Regions from separate parts of the Shewanella sp. S1-49-MNA-CIBAN-0167 genome, predicted to be linked through region 2. Evidence: predicted binding sites of a transcription regulator. Region 2 holds the regulator's gene; the other holds the start of a gene.
What was found. Region 2 encodes FliA, which starts transcription of late flagellar genes. Its sites were predicted from a motif close to CTAAAGNTNNNNNNNNNNNNGCCGATA; they were not measured.
Positions count from the first base shown of each region.

Region 1: pomA (flagellar motor protein PomA) is a predicted target of FliA. The motif match lies at 6,420-6,446, and genes of this name have one in related genera.

Region 1 is NZ_JBEOPO010000024.1:68,294-75,847, forward strand. It holds gene AAEZ00_RS12700 (DUF423 domain-containing protein) at 1-314, opposite strand, end outside; gene AAEZ00_RS12705 (alpha/beta family hydrolase) at 490-1,200, opposite strand; gene AAEZ00_RS12710 (transcriptional regulator GcvA) at 1,181-2,092, opposite strand; gene thiI (tRNA uracil 4-sulfurtransferase ThiI) at 2,771-4,225, opposite strand; gene AAEZ00_RS12720 (flagellar motor protein MotB) at 4,541-5,467, opposite strand; gene pomA (flagellar motor protein PomA) at 5,471-6,238, opposite strand; gene xseB (exodeoxyribonuclease VII small subunit) at 6,576-6,812, shown strand; gene ispA ((2E,6E)-farnesyl diphosphate synthase) at 6,851-7,554, shown strand, end outside.
Region 2 is NZ_JBEOPO010000006.1:12,890-20,808, reverse strand. It holds gene fliQ (flagellar biosynthesis protein FliQ) at 1-113, shown strand, start outside; gene fliR (flagellar biosynthetic protein FliR) at 117-920, shown strand; gene flhB (flagellar biosynthesis protein FlhB) at 930-2,063, shown strand; gene flhA (flagellar biosynthesis protein FlhA) at 2,198-4,297, shown strand; gene flhF (flagellar biosynthesis GTPase FlhF) at 4,327-5,712, shown strand; gene AAEZ00_RS03915 (MinD/ParA family protein) at 5,717-6,598, shown strand; gene AAEZ00_RS03910 (RNA polymerase sigma factor FliA) at 6,591-7,310, shown strand; gene cheY (chemotaxis response regulator CheY) at 7,355-7,738, shown strand; gene AAEZ00_RS03900 (protein phosphatase CheZ) at 7,752-7,919, shown strand, end outside.

The sequences.
Region 1 (7,554 bases), on a different contig from region 2:
CCACCTATTGGCGTTATTGGGCCAATCCATTTAGCACCAGTAAAGGCATAAAGGTATAATGAACCAGAAAACAATATGATCCCAGCAATGAAACTGTAAGCGGCCCAATTAATCAATTTTGACGGGATCCAATGGGCGGAAAATGCCAATGCAATCAGTCCGAAGGTATGATAAAACTGGTAATCGACTCCTAACTTAAAAATACTCACTAATTCCGGTGGTGCGATAGTTTTAAGCCCATGAGCAGCAAAAGCACCCAGTGCTACAGCCATAAAACCACTTAATGTGGCAAATAATAATAGACCTTTATTCATTTTACTTAACCTCATACAACATAAATCGACAATGCATCATACTATTGAAGCAAGCTGATTTTCGTGACTTAAACCATCACCGTTAGTATTCATGTAGTGTTAATATTGATGCCGGGGTTGATCAAGCTATCAGCAAAGTAGACACCGCATATGCGTAAAACATAGCGTTACAGCATTAACCTACTCGGGTAATAAACTGACTAATATTCTCGATGGCATGATTAAGATTGCCCTCAAGGGTATAACCAGAAGATTTTCGCGGTTGCAAACTATGATCGCCATCACTAATCCAACAGACTTCTGCATGTTCACCCAAAGCCCAATTGGGTACTTGTTGAAGATCGCCAAATTTATCTCGCTCACCTTGAACAATTAACATCGGGTGAGAATTGTGTTGAATCGGCGCAAGTCGTGGCTCGCCACCTTTTAGCGGAATAAAAGGGTATCCCAAACACACTACTGCAGTAATTTTATTGACGACATCGGCAATAAGTGGCTGCTGTAGTTGATGATCTGTGCTGGCCAATATCGCCGACATACGACCGCCCATTGACTTACCCATCAGGATAATCCGCTGGCAATTGATCAGGCCAAGCGCCATCTTCTGCTCAATATCCATGAGAACTTGTTCATAGTGCGCGAGTAATTTAGGCGCTCGATCAGGCGGTCGACGTTTACCATCTTGCATATTGGCTTGCATATACAAGAAATTAAATCGGTATACTTGATAGCCTTGAGCGACTAATTTATCTGTCATTGAAATCATAAACCCATGATGCATATTGGCACCTGCGCCATGAGCAAAAATAATCAAGGTATCGCTTTTAGGGCCTTGTAACAGATAATCATGGGCTAACAAAGGCGTATTATCCGCTAAGCAACTCACTTCGCGACTCCTCTGCAAACATATCCAACATCCATTCTCTAAAGGCTGAAATTTTACCTATCTCAGAATGGTTTTGTTGACACACTAAGTAATAAGCCTCTTTGCTCACCAAAACCTCAGAAAACGGGCACACTAAGCGCCCAGCCTTGATATCAGGTCTGGCAAGTACGCTATAACCTAATGCCACACCTTGGCCATGCACCGCTGCTTGAAGCACTAATGAGGAATGGCTAAATATAGGCCCTTGATTGACATTAATATCGCTCACGCCACACTGTCTAAACCATGCCTGCCAATCTTGACGGTTTGAATCATGTAACAAGGTATGGAATTTTAAATCACTGGGTTGAGCTAACGGTTTAGCACTATTGAGTAATAATGGCGAACAGACAGGGATCAACACTTCGTTACGCAGTTTATCGGCGCGTAATCCAGGCCAATTACCTTGGCCGTAATAAATGGCAACATCTACATCGTCGGTTAACGAATTGGCATTACTATCAACGGCTTTAATACGCACATCAATATCAGGATTTTTTTCGCTAAACTTAGCTAAACGTGGCACTAACCATTGAATGGCAAAACTTGGAGACATACTGACCGTTAACGATCCTACCGCACTGCGGGCAAGCAGACGATTAGTCGCCTCCCCTAGCTCAATAAAAATATCTTTAATGTCCAGAAAATAACTTTGGCCTTCTTCTGTTAACAATAAGGATCTATTTTTACGTCTAAACAGCTTTAGCCCTAAAAAATCTTCTAATGCTTTAATCTGATGACTCACTGCAGCCTGTGTGACAAACAACTCTTCTGCGGCGCGGGTAAAGCTCAAATGTCTTGCTGCAGCTTCAAATGCTTTAACAGCATTCAAAGGCGGTAATCGTTTAGACATAGTGATCAATCCCTCATTTTTAATTAGTTTTTCTAATGATTATCGTTATTTTTATGTCGTTTGTAAAGCACACCGTGTTTGGGTAAATTAGCATCATTGACAACATCACTAGGGTCGCTGCGCTGCTAGAGCAGACTTCGTCATTGCTAGGTTCGCTTCGCTGCTAGAGCGGACTTCGTCATTGCTAGGATCGCTTCGCTTCTAGAGCGGACTTCGTCCTGCTAGGATCGCTGCGCTTCTAGGGACAGCTTCGCTGCTAAGATTGAGTCGCTGCGCGACTAGGATATTGGCTTGTCATCTAGCACTGCTTGGCTGTTGATTGTATAGCCTCTAGCCGCGTAGCGTCCTAGCAGCGCAGCGCTCTAGGCTCTTAGATTGTCATCGCTTGATATCGCTCGTTACCGCTTGTCATCTAGCACTGCTTGGCTGTTGATTGTATAGCATCTAGCCGCGTAGCGTCCTAGCAGTGCAGCGCTCTAGGCTCTTAGATTGTCATCTAGCACTGCTTGGCTTTTGATTGTATAGCATCTAGCCGCGTAGCGTCCTAGCAGCGCAGCGCTCTAGGCTCTTAGATTGTCATCGCTTGATATCGCTCGTTACCGTTTATTAACCAGCATTTAGGTACATTAACTTACCGATTTAGATAACGCCGAAATTATCGTATCGCCCGCACAAAGTCTAAGGACGATACACTTTTACGTTCGTATAGCCCTGCTCAACAAGGTATAAGGCCTGCAGTTTACTCATTACCCCACGATCACAATATAATAGATACGTTTTAGAGCTGTCTAAATCAGCAAATTGGGTCGCTAACTTAAAGAATGGGATCGCTTTAATCATCACATTATCAATTGATAATGGATCTTTTTCTTCTTCTTCAGGTGCACGAACGTCAATAATGATTTCGCCTGACGCCACATCTTTAACTGTTTCGGTTTCAGTCACTTGTTGATCCATCTCCGCTTCAATATCACGAACATCCATCACCACTGCAGACTCAATGATGCGATCAATCAAGTCTTCAGAAAACTTAAGCTCTTCAGCTTCAATCTTAGACAATACCGCTTTAACCGTCGGCTTTTGTGAAATAACACCACAATACTCAGGAATAGACTTAGCAAATTCTTCAGTGCCAATCACACGGCTCTGATTAATAATGTCTTGTTTGTCCATTGCGATAAGTGGGCGTAAAATCAATAACTCAGTGCTGCGGTCAATCACATTCAAGTTGGTCAGCGTTTGACTCGATACCTGACCTAAGCTTTCTCCCGTGACTAACGCTTGAATGCCGAATTTGTCCGCAATACGCGTTGCCGCGCGCATCATCATACGCTTAAGTACAACCCCCATCTGACCGTTATCAATACGTTCAAGGATCTCTTCAACCACAGGCTCAAATGGCACTGACACAAAACGTACTTTGTGCGACTCACCATACTTTTTCCACAAGTGATAAGCCACTTGCTTAACGCCAATTTCGTGTTGAGCGCCACCTAAATTAAAGAAACAGTAATGGGTACGGGCGCCTTTCTTAATAAACTGAAAACTCGACACGCCAGAATCAAAACCGCCCGAAATAAGCGACAATACATCTTCTTGGGTCGCCATAGGGAAACCGCCTAATCCTTCAATACGACGCTCGACCATGTAAAGCTTATCTTGATTGATTTCAAGATTAACGGTCACATCAGGGTTTTTAAGCTTTACCCCAAGCGCCTCTGTGTGCTGGTTTAACCCGCCACCCACATAACGCTCAACATCGATTGAATTAAAATCATGATTACCAGAACGTTTTACGCGAACACAAAATGTTTTACCTGCAATTTCATCACGATACCTTGGTAAAGCCTGCTGATAAATATGATCTATCGAATCAAAACTGTACTCACTCACTTGCACAACGTGAGCAATACCTGGAATACAAGCTAAACGCTCTGCAAAAGCATCACATAATTCCGGTTTATCGGCAGGTACATTAACTAAAATACGATCATATAAACGTTGTACTTTGGCATCGTCATCCACTTTTTTAAGTACATTACGGATATTGGTTTCGAGCATTTTGGTAAAGCGCATTCTTACCGACTTGCTCTTCATCATAATTTCAGGGTACAGCTTTACAATAAACTTCATGGGGCGTCCGCAGGTATCACCACCACAATAGCTCAGCATTCAGCATTGCTAGACAAAAAGATGGTAACACTTTGATAATAAATTAAAAAAAATAGCAAAACCTTGTCTACTTGATTAACATAGGTAATCCAGCATATAGCAAAGCGTAAGCAATAATTCGCGGATCATACCAAATGATGCCTATTAACCAAACATATTCACTTTTTTATCTGTTATTTCTCAGCAAAACCGCTGTTACAGCACATTTCTAATACAAAAAAGCACAATCTCTGTAACCTGCAGAGATTGCGCTTATGCCTATCCTTTGATGACGAGCTATTGAGTCACTATAATTTCATTCGATTGTTTCGCTTTACCTTGTTCAATGGCAATTTCAACACGCCGATTTCGAGCTTGATTCTCTTTAGAATCATTGGGTACCAAAGGTCGATTAGAAGCCTCTCCAACCACTTTCATCCTTGATTCATCAAAACCAGTGACTGTTCTTAATTCATGAGCCACCGAAACAGCACGTTGACTTGATAGCGCCCAGTTTGAACTGTAAAGCTCATTACTGATATCAGCACCGTCAGTATGACCCGATACCGTAACAATCCCAGGAACATCTTTTAATAACTCACCAATTGAACGCACAATCGGTTTAAACTTAGGTTGTAAAAAGCCAGATCCAGAAGTAAATGAGCCTTTCTCACGAATACGAATTATAATTTGCTGACCTAAAGATTCAATTTCAATGGCACCATCAACAATTTCTTCGTTGAGCTTCTCAGCCATTTTTTTCACTTGATCGTTAATATTTTCTTGCGCAGATGCGGCCGCTTTTTTAATGGCTTCAGCTTCTTGCTGGGCCGTTGCAGCGGCATTACCACCACGCTGTTCACCACTTTGCTTTTGAGTACCCCCCGCACTGTCCTCTTCACCGGCCTGATATTCAATGGTCGGTTGAGTCATTTCATTGGTTTGTTGATTAATGATCTCAATTGGCGTGGGATCGGGTCTACCAGGGCGAAATTCAAGCGCGATAACCGATGTCCCCTTAGGAATGTCTTTTACTTCAACTTTGTTTTGTACCCCAAATGCATACTTCATTGAGCCGGCGATTTGTTTAAACTTCATCACGTCCATTTCAGAGAACGCTAACAGCAACACGAAGAAACACATCAGCAAGGACATTAGGTCAGCAAAGGTGGCCAGCCATTTTGGGGCACCCGCAGGTGGACAATCACACTTGGCCTTAGCCATGAGTTACTCTCCGTCCGTTGTATCGATTTCACGGGATTTTTCAGTCAAGTAATTTTTCAAGAAGCCTTCAATCACCCGGGGGTTTTGTCCATCTTGAATCGCTAATACCGCGTCCATAATTAAATTTCGGTTAAGCAATTCTTCATTCATCCGCAATGATAATTTATCCGCCATTGGGATGGCGATCATGTTGGCAATTACCGCACCATAAAGAGTGGTTAACAATGCAACCGCCATTGAGGGCCCTATCGATTTTGGATCATCCATATTAGATAACATCGCCACCAAACCAACCAGCGTACCAATCATTCCCATCGCGGGGGCTACATCACCCATGGCTTTAAAAATACTAATCCCAGTATTGTGGCGATCTTCGGTCAACGCAATATCTTTTTCAAGCGCGTTACGCACCACTTCACCATCATGACCATCAACTAACATATCGATAGCTTTTTGCATAAAACTGTTGGTAATGACCGCCTCTTCTAATGCTAAAAATCCGCCTTTACGGGCAGCATCAGCCATAGTGACAGACTGCTCAATCAAATCCTCAGGTTTATCTAATTTAAACATGAAGGCTTTCATACCAATCTTTATCGAACCCAAAAATTGCTTTAGGTTAAATTTCATCATCACTACAAATAAAGAGCCTGCTACAACAATCAAAATTGACGGTACATCGATAAATAATCCGAGACCACCACTGGTGATCATCGCGCCAATAATAAATGCAAAAGCACCGATAATACCTATTAGGGTAGCTAAATCCACAACCTCTCCTCAATCGCAGTCATCACGCTGCTTATTTGTGCGATTTTATCGCGCTGTTCGTACAAATTAAATAACTCGAACATTCTGGCATCTATTGATGCAAATCACATTGCCCATCGTTATGTATTACAGTAAAAAATTCAATACTAATTTACGCTATCTATTTCAAACCCTAACGTCTTATCGGTCAAACTTGGCGCAAGTTTAGCCTGTTTTGCACATTCTAAACAAAATTCAATAACAAAGCGTGCTGTTGAGCAAATAACCAGCGACTGTATTTGACCGATACGCTGGGCTGATATACCTTGTCTCACGCTGAATGAAAGGAATAATAATCGTGGCTAAAAAACCAGAAAATCTCAGTTTTGAACAATCATTAACTGAGCTTGAAACCATTGTTGCTCATTTAGAGCAAGGTGAAGTGTCGCTCGATGACGCGCTTAAACAATTTGAGCGAGGCATTAAGTTAGTCCGTCAAAGCCAAGGAAAGCTTGAACAAGCACAGCAAAAAGTCTCTATCTTATTAAATGAAGATGATGCTGAATTAGCACCGTTCACTATAGAAAGTGAATAATCGTCAACATAGTGTTATTGAATAATAGGTCTTGATACGTGTTAGCTAAAGCGATAACAAAATACCAAAAGCGCGTTAATACTATTCTTAACGCGCATTTAAGCCAGCTTGATGGTGCTGCACCAGACTTAAAGGCGGCAATGCTTCATGGTGCATTATTAGGCGGCAAACGCATTAGGCCATTTTTGGTCTACAGTGTGGGTGACATGCTTGGCGTCAATATTAATGCACTTGATAAAGCCGCCGCAGCCATTGAGTGTATTCATGCTTACTCGTTAATACACGATGACTTACCGGCCATGGACAATGATGCACTCCGACGCGGTCAACCCACGGTTCATATTGCATTTAATGAAGCTAACGCCATTTTAGCTGGTGACGCGCTGCAAACATTGGCCTTTGAAATAATCACCGCACCGTGTAACGATTTACGACCTGAACAACAATTGGCCATGGTCAGGGCATTAGCAAAAGCCTCTGGATATCGAGGAATGTGCGGTGGGCAAGCGATTGATCTGAGTGCCACCGATCACCGTATAGATTTAGACCGATTAACCGAATTACATAATAAAAAAACCGGCGCGTTAATCAGTTGTGCCGTCGAACTTGCTTTAATTGCGGCAGATTTACCCGATGAGCACTATCAACTGATGATGAAATACGCCCAAAGCCTTGGATTGGCCTTTCAAGTGCAAGACGATATCTTAGATATTACCGCAAGCACCGAAGAGTTAGGCAAACC
Region 2 (7,919 bases):
CGCGTTTAATGATGACGTTATTCGCGTTGATGTACTTAGGCCATTGGCTGGTGCAAACCATGATGGATTTCTTTTTCGAGATGGTGAATCTCATTCCACAAGTGATAGGGTAAGTTATGAATATTTTGTTTGATGAAATCAGTCAAACAATTGCTGCTTATCTTTTGCCGTTTTTTCGTATTTCATCCATGCTCATGGTGATGGTGGTCTTTGGCGCAAATACCACGCCGGCTAGGGTTCGACTCTTGTTATCCGTGGCCATTACCGTGGCTGTTGCACCTATTTTACCCCCAGTTGTAAATGTCGAATTACTGGCATTAAGTTCCGTTTTTGTGATTGTTCAGCAAATATTAATTGGGGTGACAATGGGTTTTGTGACCTTAATGGCCATGCAAACCTTTGTGTTAACAGGGCAAATTATTGGTATGCAGACCAGTTTAGGTTTTGCTTCAATGGTTGATCCTGGTTCTGGTGCGCAAACACCCGTAGTGGGTAACTTATTTTTGTTATTGGCAACGCTTATCTTTTTGGCAGTTGACGGCCATTTATTGATGTTTCGGATGCTGGTGGCGAGTTTTGAAACCATTCCTATATCAAATCAAGGTATATCAATCGCCAATTATCGCGCCCTTGCCGATTGGGGCGGTTTCATGTTTGGCGCTGCGCTGACAATGTCAATCTCAGCTATTACTGCCTTGTTATTAATTAACTTATCCTTTGGTGTAATGACTCGCGCATCGCCGCAGTTGAATATTTTCTCTATTGGTTTCCCGGTTACCATGGTCTGTGGTTTGCTGATTTTGTGGTTAACATTGGGACCGATTATGGCGCATTTTGATGAAGTTTGGTCGGCTGCGCAGCTACTTATGTGTGATGTGCTGCAGCTTGAATGTCAACGTGATAGTTCAGTGGTATTTTAGGGGGCACAGATGGCAGAAAATGACAGTAGTCAAGAACGCGATGAAGAGCCCACCGAGAAGCGACTTGAACAAGCCCGTGAAAAAGGCCAAGTCGCCCGTTCTAAAGAATTAGGTACCGCAGCAGTATTATTGGCCGCATCGGTTGGATTTTCGATGACAGGGCCGGCTATTGCCAAAGGTCTCCATACCATAATGAAACAACTATTTACCATGGAACGCGACCAAATTTTTGATACCAACTCCATGTTTCGTGTATGGGGCGTCGTGGGGAACGAGCTTGCTGGGCCGTTAATTAGCTTTATTGCTTTACTGGCATTTGTGGCTTTTTTGGGCAATATTGTTTTAGGTGGGATCTCTTTTTCAGTCAAAGCCTTTATGCCTAAAGGCAGTAAGTTAAACCCCATGAACGGTTTTAAGCGTATGTTTGGTACCCAAGCATTGGTTGAACTGACTAAAGGTATTGCTAAATTTGTGGTGGTGGCATTATCCGCTTACTTCCTACTAAAATTTTATTTCATTGATATTTTGACCCTGTCTAGCGATCACCTACCTGGCAATATCTATCATTCTTTAGAGTTGCTCATTTGGATGTTTATCGTACTTTGCAGTTCGATGTTATTGATTGTTATTATAGATGTGCCATTTCAAATTTGGAATCACAAGAAACAATTAAAAATGACCAAGCAAGAAATTAAAGATGAGTATAAAGATTCTGAAGGTAAGCCTGAAGTTAAAGGCAAAATTAGACAAATGCAGCAGGAGATGGCGCAACGGCGTATGATGACCGAAGTGCCTAACGCTGATGTGATTGTGGTTAACCCAGAGCATTATGCTGTGGCGGTAAAATACGATGTAAGTCGCTCGTCTGCGCCATTTTTAATTGCCAAAGGTGTCGATGACGTTGCCTTTAGAATACGTGAAATTGCTCGCGAACATAATGTTGCTATTGTATCGGCCCCGCCATTAGCTCGTGCTATTTACCACACCACTAAGATTGATCAACAAGTGCCAGAAGGCTTATTTACCGCGGTCGCACAAGTACTTGCCTATGTATTTCAGCTTAGGCAATATCAAAAAGGTAAAGGTCGTCGTCCTAAAGCTATCCCACTTAGTCAGCCCATTCCTGATGATTTGAAGCATTAATCGCCACTCAATTCGCTTATATCGTTAAATGACTCCCTCTGTCGTAGTTTTGGCTTAGTTTTTGCTTCGTCAGTCTATTAGCGTCAAATAACAGTACATTATTTCGCAATAGACTACATGAAGGGTTGACCTCAATGGATGCAAAAGCCGCTTTCGGGCAATTTAAACAAATAAGACCGTCGACATTTAAGGGCATTGGTACGCCTTTAATCGTGCTCGCGGCGCTTGGAATGGTGGTGTTGCCCATTCCTGCTTTTTTGCTCGACATCCTATTTTCATTCAATATTGCTTTAGCTTTAGTCGTACTACTCGTTGCCATTTATACGGATAGACCTCTTGATTTTGCTGCATTTCCTACCGTATTACTGGTGGCTACGTTATTAAGGCTTGCCCTTAACGTTGCCTCTACCCGGATTGTATTGCTCGAAGGCCATAATGGTGGTGATGCCGCTGGTAAAGTGATCGAAGCGTTCGGCTCAGTGGTGATTGGGGGTAACTATGCTGTCGGTTTAGTGGTATTCCTTATTTTGATCATCATTAACTTTGCGGTAGTGACCAAAGGTGCGGGGCGTATTTCTGAGGTAAGCGCTCGCTTTACCTTAGATGCCATGCCAGGTAAGCAAATGGCCATTGATGCCGATTTAAATGCCGGTACGCTGACCCAAGAACAAGCCGGTATTCGCCGTGAAGAAGTGACCCGAGAAGCTGACTTTTATGGTGCGATGGACGGGGCGTCAAAATTTGTAAAAGGTGATGCTATCGCCGGTATTATGATCTTAGTCATCAATATCTTAGGTGGCTTTATTATTGGTATTGTGCAGCACGATCTCGATTTTTCTAGCGCCGTAGAAATTTATACGTTATTAACCATTGGTGATGGTTTAGTCGCGCAGATCCCCGGTTTATTATTATCCATTGCCGCGGCTTTATTGGTGACTCGTCAAAACGAGTCAGGCGATATGGGCCAAATGATGTTCAGTCAGATGTTTGACAGTCATAAATCATTAGCCATTGCTGCTGGGTTATTATTTGTCATGGGTGTTGTGCCTGGTATGCCTCATTTCGCGTTTTTGACTTTCGCAGCCATTACCGCAGCTGCCGCTTACTTTGTTTACAAGCGTAATGTTGACAATAAACAAGCTGCACTTACCTTAGCCACAAAAGGGCCGGTTGAGACTAAGAATAAAGAACCTAAAGAGTTAAGCTGGGACGATGTACGCCATGTTGATACCATAGGGCTTGAGGTTGGTTATCGCCTAATTCCATTAGTCGACAAGTCTCAAGGCGGTGAATTATTAGGCAGGATCAAAGGCGTACGTAAGAAATTGTCACAAGAGTTAGGTTTTTTAGTGCCAGCGGTGCATATTCGTGACAATTTGGATTTATCCCCTAATGCGTATCGCATTTCGTTAATGGGCGTGGTGGTCGGTGAGGCAGAAGTGAGACATGATTGCGAGTTAGCGATTAATCCAGGCCAAGTTTACGGTAAGCTTGATGGCATTGAAACTCGCGACCCCGCTTTTGGTTTAGAGGCGGTATGGATAACCCCAGAGCAACGTGAACAGGCACAAACATTAGGCTATACCGTCGTCGATACCGCAACGGTTGTGGCTACACATATCAGCCAATTACTCAGTAATAATGCGGCCAAGCTATTAGGATATGAAGAAGTGCAGCAGTTAATAGACATGTTGGGCAAAAATTCACCTAAATTAGTCGATGGTTTTGTTCCCGATATTATGCCGCTGGGATCTGTGGTTAAAGTGATGCAAAACCTACTTAACGAAGGGGTATCGGTACGTGATTTACGCACCATAGTGCAAACCTTGTTAGAATACGGCACTAAGAGTAATGACACCGAAGTTTTAACCGCAGCAGTGCGGATTGCGCTAAAACGTATGATAGTGCAAGAAATCTCTGGACCAGAACTTGAAATACCTGTCATTACATTGGCGCCAGAGTTGGAACAGATGTTGCATAAGTCTATGCAGGCGACCGGCGGTGAAGGTCCTAATATTGAACCGGGTCTTGCAGAGCGTATGCAACAGTCATTATTAGACGCTGCACAGAAGCAAGAAATGGTAGGGCAACCAGCCATTTTATTGACATCTGGCATGCTCAGGTCAACGCTGTCACGATTTGTTAAATACACTATTCCCAATTTACGCGTGATTTCTTACCAAGAAATACCGGACGAGAAACAAATTAGAATTGTTTCTGCTGTAGGCCAATAGTGATAACGTCAGTTTATAGAGGTGCATAAGTGAAAATTAAACGATTTTTTGCCAAAGATATGCGCGCGGCATTGGCTCAAGTAAAAGAAATGTTGGGTTCTGACGCTGTCATTATGTCGAATAAAAAAGTCACTGGCGGAATCGAGATTGTCGCTGCTGTAGATTATGACGAACCTAAAGCCGCTATCGCTTCACAAGCGCCGACCACGGGTTTTATGGATGTGAGCGAAGACAAGGTGTCTTTAGGCGCTAAACCTGCCATAAAAGCCCAATCGAAGGTCAATCCTCCTGCGGCCGCAGATTCGTTACAGGCATTACTTGAAAAACAACACAATCGCATGACACAACAAATGTCCGTGCAACAAGACGAGCCAGAGTTACCTGAATGGGCCCGCCAATTACAAGGTGCAAAGTCGGCTAAACCCGCGTCGAACTTGCCACCGCAATCCGTCTCTGACAAACCAACAAAAAATAATAAAAACCACTCAGGCGATATGGATGATCTGCGTGAAGAAATGGCTTCATTACGTAGCTTATTAACTCATCAAGTTTCATCGTTAATGAAAGACCAAAAAAAGCGGACCGATCCTGTGGGAGCAATGCTTGAAAGTAAATTGATTGCCGCAGAGTTTTCTCCGGCAGTAGCTGCTAAACTAGCGGGATTAAGCCAACATTACACCCCAGCAGATTTAGTGCGCGCATTACCGCAAAGTTTAGCCAACTTACTCGACAACCAAGGCGATGATATTGTCAAACGGGGTGGTGTTGTGGCATTTGTGGGTCCTACGGGTGTTGGTAAAACGACTTCTTTAGCTAAAATTGCCGCCCGATTTGCCGCCCATCATGGACCAGAGCAGGTCGCATTGATTACCACAGATCATTACCGTATTGGCGCCTATGAGCAATTAGCCACTTATGGCAAAATAATGGGCTGTCCGGTTAAACAAGCACATGATTTAACTGAATTAGAACAAATTCTTTATCAGTTTAGAAATCGTAAGTTAGTGTTAATTGATACGGCAGGTATGGGGCAGCGAGATATGCGTTTATATCAGCAACTAGATAATTTAACAGCCAATAGTAGAATTCCAATTAGGAGCTACTTAGTCTTGTCGGCGACCGGTCAACGTCGCGTATTGCAAGATGCGGTTGAACATTTTAAACGGATCCCATTAGCGGGTGCGATTTTAACCAAGTTAGATGAATCAATATCAATTGCAGGTGCTTTGAGCGTATTGATTCAAAATGAGTTACCATTGAGCTATGTTACTGACGGTCAACGTGTTCCTGAGGACATGAAAGTGGCTGATACCCTAGAGTTGGCTAAGCAGGCTCTGGCGGCATTAAATGAAACAGAACAACAATCGTCACAAGACACAGCGTGGTCTAATGACAACGCCTATGCATTTGAGTAAAGTTATGACACGGGATCAAGCAAGTGGTTTACGTATGATGAATCAACCAAATAACGATAAAGTTAAAGTAATTGCCGTATCCGGTGGTAAAGGCGGAGTGGGCAAAACCAGTGTGTCAATTAATACCGCCGTTGCATTAGCTGAAAAAGGCAAACGCGTATTAGTACTTGATGCCGATTTAGGGTTAGCCAACGTCGATGTCATGCTGGGGATCCGCGCTGAGAAAAATTTATCTCATGTTTTGTCCGGTGATGCCGAATTAGATGACATCATTGTGCGCGGACCCAAAGGGATCGGTATTGTTCCTGCTACGTCAGGTTCTCAAGCGATGGTTGAATTGACGCAAGCACAACATGCCGGACTTATCCGTGCATTTAGTGAAATGCGTACTCAGTTCGATATTTTAATTGTTGATACTGCTGCCGGTATATCAGATATGGTGCTGAGTTTTTCTCGTGCATCACAGGATGTATTAATTGTCGTTTGCGACGAGCCGACATCGATTACCGATGCTTATGCGCTGATTAAAATTTTAAGTCGCGAGCATGGTGTGTTCCACTTCAAAATTGTGGCAAATATGGTGCGTAGTTTGCGAGAAGGTATGGAATTATTTGCAAAACTGAGTAAAGTGACCGATAGATTTTTAGATGTTGCTTTAGAGCTGGTTGCAACAATACCCTTTGATGAGAATTTACGTAAAGCGGTTCGTAAGCAAAAGTTAGTTGTTGAAGCGTATCCTAAATCTCCTTCAGCTATTGCTTACCATGGATTAGCCAATAAAATTATGACTTGGCCGGTGCCACAACAGCCCGGCGGCCATTTAGAATTCTTTGTTGAACGTCTTGTACAACGTAAGCCGATACAAGAAGGAAGAACGGGTGAATAAAGCCGCAGCGTATACTCAGTTCGATAACAAAACATCTATTGTTGAACAGTATGCACCGCTGGTTAAAAGAATTGCTCATCATATGCTGGCAAGATTACCAGCATCGGTGCAACTCGATGACCTATTACAAGCTGGGATGATGGGGTTGCTTGAGGCCTCATCAAAATTTGATGATAGTAAAGGGGCCAAATTTGAAACCTTTGCTGGTATCCGAATTCGTGGTGCAATGATAGATGAAATTCGCCGAGGTGACTGGGTTCCACGCTCAGTTCATCGTAATAATCGTCGTGTAGCACAAGTGATTGATGAATTAGGGCAGAAGCTTGGACGTGATGCTCATGATACTGAAATTGCAGAAAAACTTGATATGTCGCTTGATGAATACCATCACATCTTAAATGATGTTTCTGTTGGTAAAATCATCGGTATAGAAGATCTTGGTGTTGCGCAAGATGTGTTAATCACAGACAACGAATCGCCAGATGAAACCTTTGACTCGCTTGCTGAAATTCAATTTCAATCTGCATTGGTTGAAGCAATTAAGACATTGCCAGAAAGAGATGCGTTAGTGCTGTCGTTATATTATGACGAAGCATTAAATTTAAAAGAAATTGGTGCAATCCTTGAAGTTAGCGAATCGCGAGTAAGCCAGATATTAAGTCAGGCAATGCTCAGGTTAAAAGCCAAACTCAAGCATTGGACACAAGAATAATAACTTATATAGAGCGAACGAGAGTCAGCTCACCGGAGGAAACCTTGGACAAGAATATGAAGATTCTTATTGTTGACGATTTTTCAACAATGAGGCGTATCATTAAGAACTTGTTGCGAGACTTGGGATACAATAATACTCAAGAAGCAGATGATGGCTCAACAGCCCTACCAATGTTACAAAAAGGCGATTTTGATTTTGTAGTAACAGACTGGAACATGCCTGGAATGCAAGGTATTGATTTACTTAGAGCCATTCGTGCTGATGATTCGTTAAAGCATTTACCTGTATTGATGGTAACCGCTGAAGCTAAGCGTGAACAAATTATTGCTGCAGCGCAAGCTGGTGTAAATGGTTATGTAGTAAAGCCTTTCACCGCCGCTACGTTAAAAGAAAAGCTAGATAAAATCTTTGAACGACTCGCATAACCAAGGATTAGTCATGCAGGCATCAATATCGGGCTTGGTCACTCTTGAACAAGCCCAAGAACTTGTTGAATTACTTACCTCGGGTAATCAAGCAGAAGCTGATGATTACATCAGAGAGCTTGCCACGCCATTGCAGCGTGAGCTTTTTGAAGAAGTCGGTAAGTTAACTCGACAACTCCAC